DNA from 3 places in the Bradyrhizobium sp. 63_E2_N1_3 genome. Region 3 is predicted to be linked to each of the others. Evidence: predicted binding sites of a transcription regulator. Region 3 holds the regulator's gene; each other region holds the start of a gene.
What was found. Region 3 encodes PhoB, which activates phosphate uptake and scavenging genes when phosphate is short. Its sites were predicted from a motif close to TGTCATNNANCTGTCAT; they were not measured.
Positions count from the first base shown of each region.

Region 1: a site for PhoB is predicted at 1,232-1,248, ahead of AB7531_RS26475 (acetoacetate decarboxylase). Genes of this name have one in related genera too.
Region 2: a site for PhoB is predicted at 1,658-1,674, ahead of AB7531_RS25475 (RNA degradosome polyphosphate kinase). Genes of this name have one in related genera too.

Region 1 covers NZ_CP197235.1:5,480,728-5,484,001, reverse strand. The annotation lists gene AB7531_RS26480 (patatin-like phospholipase family protein) at 17-1,192, opposite strand; gene AB7531_RS26475 (acetoacetate decarboxylase) at 1,413-2,195, shown strand; gene AB7531_RS26470 (transporter) at 2,311-3,274, shown strand, end outside.
Region 2 covers NZ_CP197235.1:5,280,568-5,283,841, forward strand. The annotation lists gene purM (phosphoribosylformylglycinamidine cyclo-ligase) at 1-116, opposite strand, end outside; gene AB7531_RS25465 (CDP-alcohol phosphatidyltransferase family protein) at 271-813, shown strand; gene AB7531_RS25470 (DnaA ATPase domain-containing protein) at 926-1,603, shown strand; gene AB7531_RS25475 (RNA degradosome polyphosphate kinase) at 1,748-3,274, shown strand, end outside.
Region 3 covers NZ_CP197235.1:8,605,650-8,608,923, reverse strand. The annotation lists gene pstB (phosphate ABC transporter ATP-binding protein PstB) at 1-285, shown strand, start outside; gene phoU (phosphate signaling complex protein PhoU) at 297-1,013, shown strand; gene phoB (phosphate regulon transcriptional regulator PhoB) at 1,029-1,736, shown strand; gene AB7531_RS40975 (GcrA family cell cycle regulator) at 1,972-2,484, opposite strand; gene AB7531_RS40970 (aspartate aminotransferase family protein) at 2,941-3,274, shown strand, end outside.

The DNA.
Region 1 (3,274 bases), 3.1 Mb from region 3:
GTCTGAAGAGCGCCCGTTACGCGCTCTCCGTCTCCCGGTGCACGTCGTGCACCACGAGGCCCATGCCTTCCTCGGGCATCTTGATCCAGTCGCGGCGCTTCAGGGTGCGCTTGGTGTCCTCGTAGCCGCTTGTCCAGTGCTCGCGCATCGAGGTGCCCGAGAATTCGTGGTCCTTGGCGTCGCCCTCATAGGCCTTCTGCTGATAGATCAGGTGCAGGATCGCGATCTCCGGCATGTTGCGCAGGCTTGCCTTGAGGCTACGATCCTCGTCGGAGAGTTGCTCGTCCGGGACTTTCGCCAGGGCCTTGTAGAGCAGAACCTTGAGGTTGTGCGTGCGGCGGTAGACGTCGGTGTTGTGGCGCGTGCGCGAGGAATACATGATGTCCTTGTGGCGGGCCATCACGTCCTGGATCGAGCGCGGCAGCACGCCCCGTGCGCTGAACAGGTCGACCTGGAACACCAGCGAGTTGAGCGCATCCTCCTGGTCGAGCAGATGCTGGAGCGGCGTGTTGGAGACGATGCCGCCGTCCCAGAAATGATCGGTGCCGATCCGCACCATCGGCAGCGCCGGGGGCAGGGCGCCGGAGGCCATGATGTGCTCCGGCTCGATCTCGTCATGGGAGTTGTCGAAATAGATGAAGTTGCCCGAGAGCACGTTGACCGCGCCGACCGCGAAACGGACCTTCTTCTCGTTGATGAGGTCGAAGTCGACGAGCTCCAGCAGGCTCTCCTTCAGCGGCATCGTGTCGTAATAGCTGGTGGCGGTGCGCGCGCCGACCGGGCTGAACCAGGGATTGACCTGGTGCGGGGTGAAGAAGCCGGGCTGGCCCATCGCCGACGTCATCCACGCACTGGTGAGATTGCGCCACTGGCGGAAGATGTCGCCGTCGGGCGTGTAATGCCAGATCTTGCGATTGGTGATGCGCTCCCAGAAGATGCGCAGCGCCTCCAGCCGCTTCTCCGGCTTGTTGCCGGCGATGATGGCGGAGTTGATTGCACCGATCGAGACACCGCAGACCCAGTCGGGCTCGATGCCGGCTTCGTGCAGCGCCTGGTAGACGCCGGCCTGGTAGGCGCCGAGCGCGCCGCCACCTTGCAGCACCAGCGCGACGCGGTCGCAGCGTTCGGGGCGCCAGCCCCGTGCGGGAGGCTGATGCGTCTGATGAGCCGGTTGCGACGTGCGGGCGTCCATGGGTGCCTCCTAGCGTGGACCAAACGATTGCGTCCGGCAGTGACGGCGTGATGACAATTTCAGCGCCGATGCGTCGTCTGCATGCAGGCCGACCGCAGCGGAAATGGCGGGAGGTCGTGCGCCTGACGGAAATCCTTCACATCGCAGTCAATGACGGCGGCTAGCAATTTGCGGTCCAGGCCTGACGCCGCCGGGCGGGCACCACACACAGGAGATCAGGATGCGCAGGGAAGACGTGCTGAGACTTCCGTCCATGCCGGCGGCGGGGCCGAGCTATCCGGCCGGGCCCTATCGCTTCGTCAACCGCGAATTCCTCGTCATCACCTACGAGACCGATCCGGAGCTGATCCGCGCCGGCCTGCCTGAGCCGCTGGAGCCGATCGACCAGCCGATCGTGCACTACGAATGGATCAAGATGCCGGACTCCTCCGGCTTCGGCAGCTACACCGAATCCGGCCTCGTCATCCCCGCGCGCCTCAACGGCGAGGAGGTCAATTTCGTCTCGCAGATGTATCTGGATGATGATCCGCCGATCGCGGCGGGCCGCGAGATCTGGGGCTTTCCCAAGAAATATGCCCATCCGAAACTCGAGATCGTCAAGGACACGCTGACTGGCACGCTGGAATATGCCGGTCAGCTCGTCGCCATGGGCACGATGGGCTACAAGCACGAGAGCATGGCCGGCAACGGCGATCGCACCCGTGCGACGCTGTCGAAGACGCAGATCAATCTGAAGATGATCCCGGGCGTCGACGGCCGTCTCGAAGTTTGCCAACTCGTCGCGATCAACCTCATCGACATCGTGCCGAAGGGCTCCTGGATGGGGCCCGGCCGGCTGCATCTGGTGCCGCATGTCAACGCGCCGGTCGCGGATTTCCCGGTCCGCCGCTGCCTGGGCGCGCACCACTACATCGCCGATCTCACGCTGCCGTTCGGCCGCGTCGTGCACGACTACGTCAAGGAGGCCGAGGCGATGGCCGCGACGGGGCTCGCTGCAGAGTAGGGCGGCACCATCATCAAACTGTAACAAAGCCGTAATTGAGTACCCGCGAGAAGTCCGGAAGATGCCGTCAGCCATCTTCCGGAAGCGGGGCATTTGTTGACGGTTGGGGTTGGCCATGGCTGAGCCGGCGAAGCTTGTCAGCACGATATCGGACACCGTGCCCGTCATTCCCGGCCTGGTCTGGGCGTTCCGGCTGCACGGCGACGGCAGTGCCGAGGCGCTGCCGATCGACCAGCCGATCGAGTTCAGCCATGACGGCCGGCTCTGGCTGCATTTCAACCTGACCGATACGCGCGCACGGCCCTGGATCGCGGCGTCACAGCTGCCGCCGCTCGCGCGTGACCTCCTGCTGTCCAACGACACTTTCCAGCAGCTTCACGTCATCGACCATTGCGTCTACGGCGTCTTCTCCGATCTCGTGCGCGACATCGACAGCGCGACGGAGGAGACCGCGTTCCTGCGTTTCGCCATGACCGAGCATCTTCTCGTCAGCGGCCGGCATCAGGCGCTGTGCTCGGCCGATGCGACGCGCCGCGTGCTCGAAGGCGGCTACCGCGTCGACAACGTCGCCCATCTCCTGGAAAAGATCGTCGACGAGGTCGCCGATACGCTGGACCGGATGGCGGACAAGCTCGGCCAGGAGATCGACGACATCGAGGAACGGATTTTGGCCGACGACGCCAAGCCGGAGATGCGCCGCAATCTCGGCCGGCTGCGCCGGACCTGCGTCAGGTTGCATCGCCAGCTCACCGGCCTGCGCGTGCTGTTCCACCGCCTCGATCAGAAGAACACCGATCATCTCGCGCCGGCCTTGCGCATTCACGCCGGCAAGCTGGCGCAGCGGCTGGACGGGCTCGATCACGACATCGTCGAGCTCCGCGAACGCAGCCGCCTGCTCGAGGAGGAGCTGCGCTTCAAGAACGAGGAGGAGAGCAACCACCACCTCCACACGCTCTCCATCGTGACCTCGCTGCTGCTGCCGCCGACCCTGATCACCGGCATCTTCGGCATGAACACCAAGGGCCTGCCGCTCACCGACGTCGAGAGCGGATTTCTCTGGGCGGCGCTCCTGATGGCCT
Region 2 (3,274 bases), 3.3 Mb from region 3:
GCGCCGGGCCGCGCGGTGGCGCGCACCAACGGCTTGATCAGATCGACCAGGCGGTTGCCCGCGTCGATATCGACGCCTGAATCGGCGTAAGTGAGGCCGTTTTTGCGGTCGGTCATGCCCGATTTCCAGTGGGTTTGCGGCTGGTTACGTCGAATTCCGGGGACGCGCAATGGCAAGCGTGGCGCCCCGCCCTATACTATGTAGATATCAACCGGTTCAGCCTTCAAACGGGCCGGATTCGAGGTCAGGCCGGGTGCCAGGAAGCGCCGCGTGAGTATTCCGAATATCATTACCCTGGGCCGCATCATGCTGGTCCCAATCATCGTCTGGGCCATCGTGTCGAGCCAAATGGAGGTTGCGTTCGCCGTCTTCCTCATTGCCGGCGTCAGCGACGCGGTCGACGGCTTCCTCGCCAAGCGCTTCAACATGACGAGCGAGCTCGGCGCCCTGCTCGATCCGCTCGCGGACAAGGCGCTGCTGGTCTCGATCTATCTGGCACTGGGGATCTGGGGCGACATCCCGCGCTGGATCGTGATCCTGGTGGTGTCGCGCGACATCATGATCGTCGCCGCCGTGATCGTGTCCTGGCTGTTCGACAAGCCGGTCGAGATGAAGCCGTCGAAGGTGTCGAAGCTCAACACCGCCGCCCAGGTGGCCTATGCGGCGCTGGTGCTGGCCTCCCTGGCCTTCGGCTTCAAACCGGCGCCTTATGATATGATCCTGATGGGCCTCGTCACGGTCTTCACGCTCTCTTCCGTGTCGCTCTATCTCGTCGAGTGGCTGCGGCACATGAGTACGATCGAAGCCAAGTAGCACGATCGAGGCCAAATGAGCCGGGATGCGGCCCCGCAAAAGGCCAACTCCCGCTCGATGACGTCGAATCTCTTCAAACGAAGCCGGCGTGCCGGCACGGAGCACAGCAAGCGTGGCAGGCCGCGTTCATCCCCGACAATTGGCATTCTCGCTTCCGCACGCGGAAAGCCTCAGCCGGGATAATTTCCTCGAAGGCCCCGCCAACGAAGCCGGTCTTGCCCTCATCGACGCCTGGCCTGAATGGCCGAACCGGATCATGTGGCTGGCCGGCCCGGAAGGAAGCGGCAAGAGCCATCTCGCCGCGATCTGGGCCGAGGCTTCCGGCGCCCGCTCGACCACAGCCAATGGGCTGACCGCCGAAAACGTCCCGGGCGCGCTCGCCACCGGCGCGCTGGTGGTCGAGGATCTCAGGGCAAAAGAGCTCGACGAGCGGGCCCTGTTTCATCTGATGAACCTCGCCCGCGAGGATGGGGCCTACCTGCTCTTCACCGGCCGCGAGGTACCGGCGTCGCTCGAGATCGAGCTGCGCGACCTGCGCTCGCGGCTGCGCGCGGTGCCTGTGATCTCGCTGCTGCCGCCCGACGACCAGCTCTTCCGCGGCCTGATCGTCAAGTTCTGCGCCGACCGCCAGCTCGCCGTGGATGAGAGCGTGGTCAGCTACCTCGCTACCCGCCTGGAGCGCTCTTCGGCGGCCGCACGGGAGGCCGTTGAGCTGCTCGACAGCGAGGCCCTGCGCCTCGGTCGCCCCGTCACGCGGGCGCTGGCCGCCGAGCTGCTTCGGGACGCCTGACCCTTCCGCCCTGGCTCCAAGGCCGCTTGACGCGGCGCAGCGGCGGAACATCAATGTCATCGAAACGTCATCGGACTAACACATGCTCCCGCCGGTTTTGCGCATAAGTCGCAAATTGGGGCGAACTGGATGGATCGACTTCTGATGGACTCTGCGCAAGCTGTTGAAATTAAAGAAAAAGCCCCGGAGACCGAGGGCCTGCCGGCGATTGCCTCAAGTCCCGAGCGCTTCATCAATCGCGAGCTCTCCTGGCTGCACTTCAACCGCCGCGTCCTCGAGGAAGCGGTCAATCCCAGCCACCCCATGCTGGAGCGGGTGCGATTCCTGTCGATTTCAGCGAATAACCTCGACGAGTTCTTCATGGTCCGCGTCGCCGGCATCAAGGCCCAGATCCGCGAGGGCATCGCCGAGCGCAGCCCCGACGGCCTGACGCCGTCCGAGCAGCTCGCGCTGATCAACCGCACCGTCTCGCAGCTTGCCTCCGACCAGCAGGCGATCTGGCGCGACCTGCGCGGCACGCTGGCCGACGTCGGCATCGTGCTGGTCGACGGCAAGGACGTCACCAAGGCGGAACGGACCTGGATCGAGGACTACTTCCTCAACAACGTGTTTCCGCTGCTGACCCCGCTCGCGATCGACCCGGCTCACCCCTTCCCGTTCATTCCGAGCCTCGGCTTCACCATCGCGCTCCAGCTGACGCGCGCCGCCGACGGCAAGCAGATGAACGCGCTGATTCGTATGCCCGGCAAGATCGACCGCTTCATCCGGTTGCCGGCCGAGGGCAAGGTCGTGCGGCTGATCTCGCTCGAGCAGGCGACCGGGCTGTTCATCAACCGCCTGTTCCCCGGCTACAATCTCCACGGCCAGGGCGCCTTCCGCATCATCCGCGACTCCGAGCTCGAAATCGAGGAAGAGGCCGAAGACCTCGTCCGCCTGTTCGAGACCGCTCTGAAGCGCCGCCGCCGCGGGTCGGTGATCCGGCTCGAGATCGACGGCAAGATGCCGGAGGAGCTGCGCAGCTTCGTGCAGCATGCGCTGTCGGCCGCCGACGACGAGGTCTTCCTGGTCGACGGCGTGCTCGCCATGAACGAGCTCTCGCAGCTCACCCGCCTCGACCGGCCCGATCTCGAATTCACCCCTTACGTACCGCGCCATCCCGAGCGCGTGCGCGAGCATGGCGGCGACATCTTTGCCGCGATCCGGCAGAAGGACCTCGTCGTCCATCATCCCTACGAATCCTTCGACGTGGTGGTGCAGTTCCTGCAGCAGGCCGCCCGCGATCCCGATGTCGTCGCGATCAAGCAGACGCTCTACCGCACCTCCAACAACTCCCCGATTGTGCGCACGCTGGCGGAAGCCGCCGAAGCCGGCAAGTCCGTCACCGCGCTGATCGAATTGAAGGCGCGCTTCGACGAGGAGGCCAACATCCGCTGGGCCCGCGACCTCGAACGCGCCGGCGTGCAGGTCGTCTACGGCTTCCTCGAACTGAAGACGCACGCGAAGCTCTCGATGGTGGTGCGCCGCGAGGGCGGCGGCCTCACCACCTACGTCCACACCGGCACCGGCAATTATCACCCCGTCACCGCACGTATCTACACCGACCTCTCCTACTTCACCTCGGATCCGACCATCGGCCGCGACGCCGCGCGCGTGTTCAATTTCATCACCGGT
Region 3 (3,274 bases):
ATCGCCCGCACGGTCGCGGTGCGGCCCGAGGTGATCTTGTTCGACGAGCCCTGCTCGGCGCTCGACCCGATCTCGACCGCCAAGGTCGAGGAGCTGATCCAGGAGCTGTCCGAGAACTACACGATCGCGATCGTCACCCACAACATGCAGCAGGCGGCGCGCGTCTCCGACAAGACCGCCTTCATGTATCTCGGCGAGCTGATCGAGTTCGACGACACCAGCAAGATCTTCACGTCGCCGACCGACCGGCGCACGCAGGATTACATCACCGGCCGGTTCGGCTGAGGAGACGGAACATGGGTTCTGAACATACCGCAAAGGCCTTCGACACCGACCTCCAGGAGCTCACGCGCCTGGTCGCCGAGATGGGCGGCATCGCCGAGCGCATGATCGTCGATTCCGTCGACGCGCTTATCCGCCGCGACGTCGCGCTCGGCCAGCGCGTCGTGACCATCGACGCCGAGCTCGACGCGCTCCAGAAGAAGATCGAGGAGCGCGCCGTTCTCACCATCGCGCGCCGCCAGCCGATGGCGGTGGATCTGCGCGAGATCGTCGGCGCCATGCGCGTCGCGACCGATCTCGAGCGGATCGGCGACCTCGCCAAGAACATGGGCAAGCGCGTCGCGGCGCTGGAGACGGATTTCCATCCGCTCAAGCTGTTCCGCGGTCTGGAGCACATGACCGACCTCGTGCAGCAACAAGTCAAGTCGGTGCTGGATGCCTATGCCGCGCACGATCTGCCGGCGGCGATGGCGGTGTGGAAGGGCGACGAGGAAGTCGACGCCATCTGCACCTCGCTGTTCCGCGAGCTCCTCACCTACATGATGGAGGATCCGCGCAACATCTCGTTCTGCATCCATCTGATGTTCTGCGCCAAGAACATCGAGCGCATCGGTGACCACGCCACCAACATCGCCGAGACCGTGTTCTACATGATCGAGGGCCAGGCGATCACCGACAAGCGGCCGAAGGGCGACATGACGACCTTCGCCACGACGGTCCCGAACACTTAAGGAGCGACGAACACCATGGGCGCACGCATTATGGTGGTTGAGGACGAGGAAGCTCTCACCGAGCTTCTCCGCTACAACCTCGAAGGCGACGGCTATGACGTCGAGACGGTGATGCGCGGCGACGACGCCGACACCCGCCTCAAGGAGCACATCCCCGATTTGATCGTGCTCGACTGGATGCTGCCGGGCCTCTCCGGCATCGAGCTGTGCCGGCGGCTGCGCACCCGGCCCGAGACCAAGCAGCTCCCGATCATCATGCTCACCGCGCGCGGCGAGGAGAGCGAGCGGGTGCGGGGCCTTGCGACCGGCGCCGACGACTACATCGTCAAGCCGTTCTCGGTGCCGGAGCTGCTGGCACGCGTGAAGGGCCTGCTCAGGCGCGCCAGCCCCGAGCGGCTCGCCACCGTGCTCGCCTATGGCGACATCGAGCTCGACCGCGACAAGCGCCGCGTGGCGCGCTCGGGCCGGCCGATCGATCTCGGTCCGACCGAATATCGCCTGCTGGAGTTCTTCCTGGAGCATCCCGGCCGCGTGTTCTCGCGCGAGCAGCTGCTCGACAGCGTCTGGGGCCGTGACATCTACATCGACGAGCGCACCGTCGACGTCCATATCGGCCGCCTGCGCAAGCTGCTCAATCTCGGCCGCGAGCAGGACCCGATCCGCACCGTCCGCGGCGCGGGCTACGCACTGGACGATCGCTTTGCGAAGGCGGAGCAGGCGTAGCTCGGTGAGCTGCGGCCACACTCTCGGTGTCGTCCCGGACAAGCGCAAGCGCGGGTCCGGGACACCCACAGCGAGCGGTTATTTTGTGAAAAGGTAACTCCGAGTCCCCGTAGCCACATCTTGCGGTGGTTAAGGGTCCCGGATCTGCGCGCGCTCGAGGCGCGCTTGTCCGGGACGACATCGGATTTGTTGAGCCGCCATCGTGTGACGGCTCCTTTCTGAGCTCAGAACGACTTCAGCGCGGACCCGGCTTCGCCGGCGCGCGCCGGCGATCGGCCGCGGGCTGATACGCCACGCGCGAGTGCTGGGCGCAGTAGGGCAGGCCGGAGAGCGCCTTGCCGCCGCAGAAGAAGAAATCCGGGCTCGAGGGATCGCCGACCGGCCAGTGGCAGGTGGCCTCGTTCAGCTCCAGCAGCGACAGCCGCTGGCTCATCGGCACGACGTTGTCGTAGGTGACCGGTTCGGCCTCGACCTCGACTTCGAAGGCCTGCGCCAGCGCGGTGTTGCCGCGCGCGATCGGGCGTGTCACCCGCATCATGTGCTGGGCGGGGCGCGCCTTGCGCGGCCGCGGCGCTGCCGATGAAGGGCTCTTGGCGCGGCCCGACAGGCCGAGCCGGTGCACTTTGCCGATTACGGCATTGCGGGTCACATTGCCGAGTTCAGCGGCGATCTGGCTGGCCGAAAGTCCGGCCTCCCAGAGCTTTTTCAGCTGCTCGACGCGATCATCCGACCAGGTCAAAACGGTCATTGCACCCTTTCCTTCGCCGGCGCCTGCCATCCTGGCGGCCGCACGGCGAATGCCTAAGCTTCGAAAAACCCGTGCCGCCAGAATCCCTTAAGGCTCGCCGGGCGCACCAGATGCGCCCGAACGCTTACGCCGGTACATGAGGACTTAGAGGATCAGAACTGCTGCACGAGATGTCGTATCTGACAAGCCAAACGCTACAATATGGCGTGACTCACGCGCAAGAGTCCGCCGACTCGCTTCCACATGTTCCGTGGCGGAAATACGCAAAATCGCCACCGCAAGACTACGGATTCTGCGTTTCGCGAGGCTTTCCGGGCGGCATTGACACCGGTTTCACCAGGCATAAGATAGTCAGGCGTGCCGCCCTTAAAAGGCGGCACGTTTCGTTTTCCGGGCCGGTCAATGGTGCGTTGCGCAATGCACGCTCACACCGTCCGCAACATTCAAGTGATCGTCATGACTAACAGCGCAGCGCCGCATTTGCTCCCCGTTTTCGCCAGGTCCGACCTCGGTTTCGAGCGCGGTGAAGGCTGCTGGCTGATTGCGACCAATGGCGATCGCTATCTCGATTTCACCTCGGGTGTGGCGGTGAATGCGCTCGGCCATGCTCATCCTGCGTTGGTCAAGGCGTTGCAAGAGCAGGCCACCAAACTCTGGCACATGTCGAACCTGTTCCAGAGCCCGGACGGCGAGAAGCTCGCCGCGCGTCTGTGCAACGAAAGCTTCGCGGACTTCGTGTTCTTCTGCAATTCCGGCGCCGAAGCGCTGGAAGGTGTGATCAAGCTGGTCC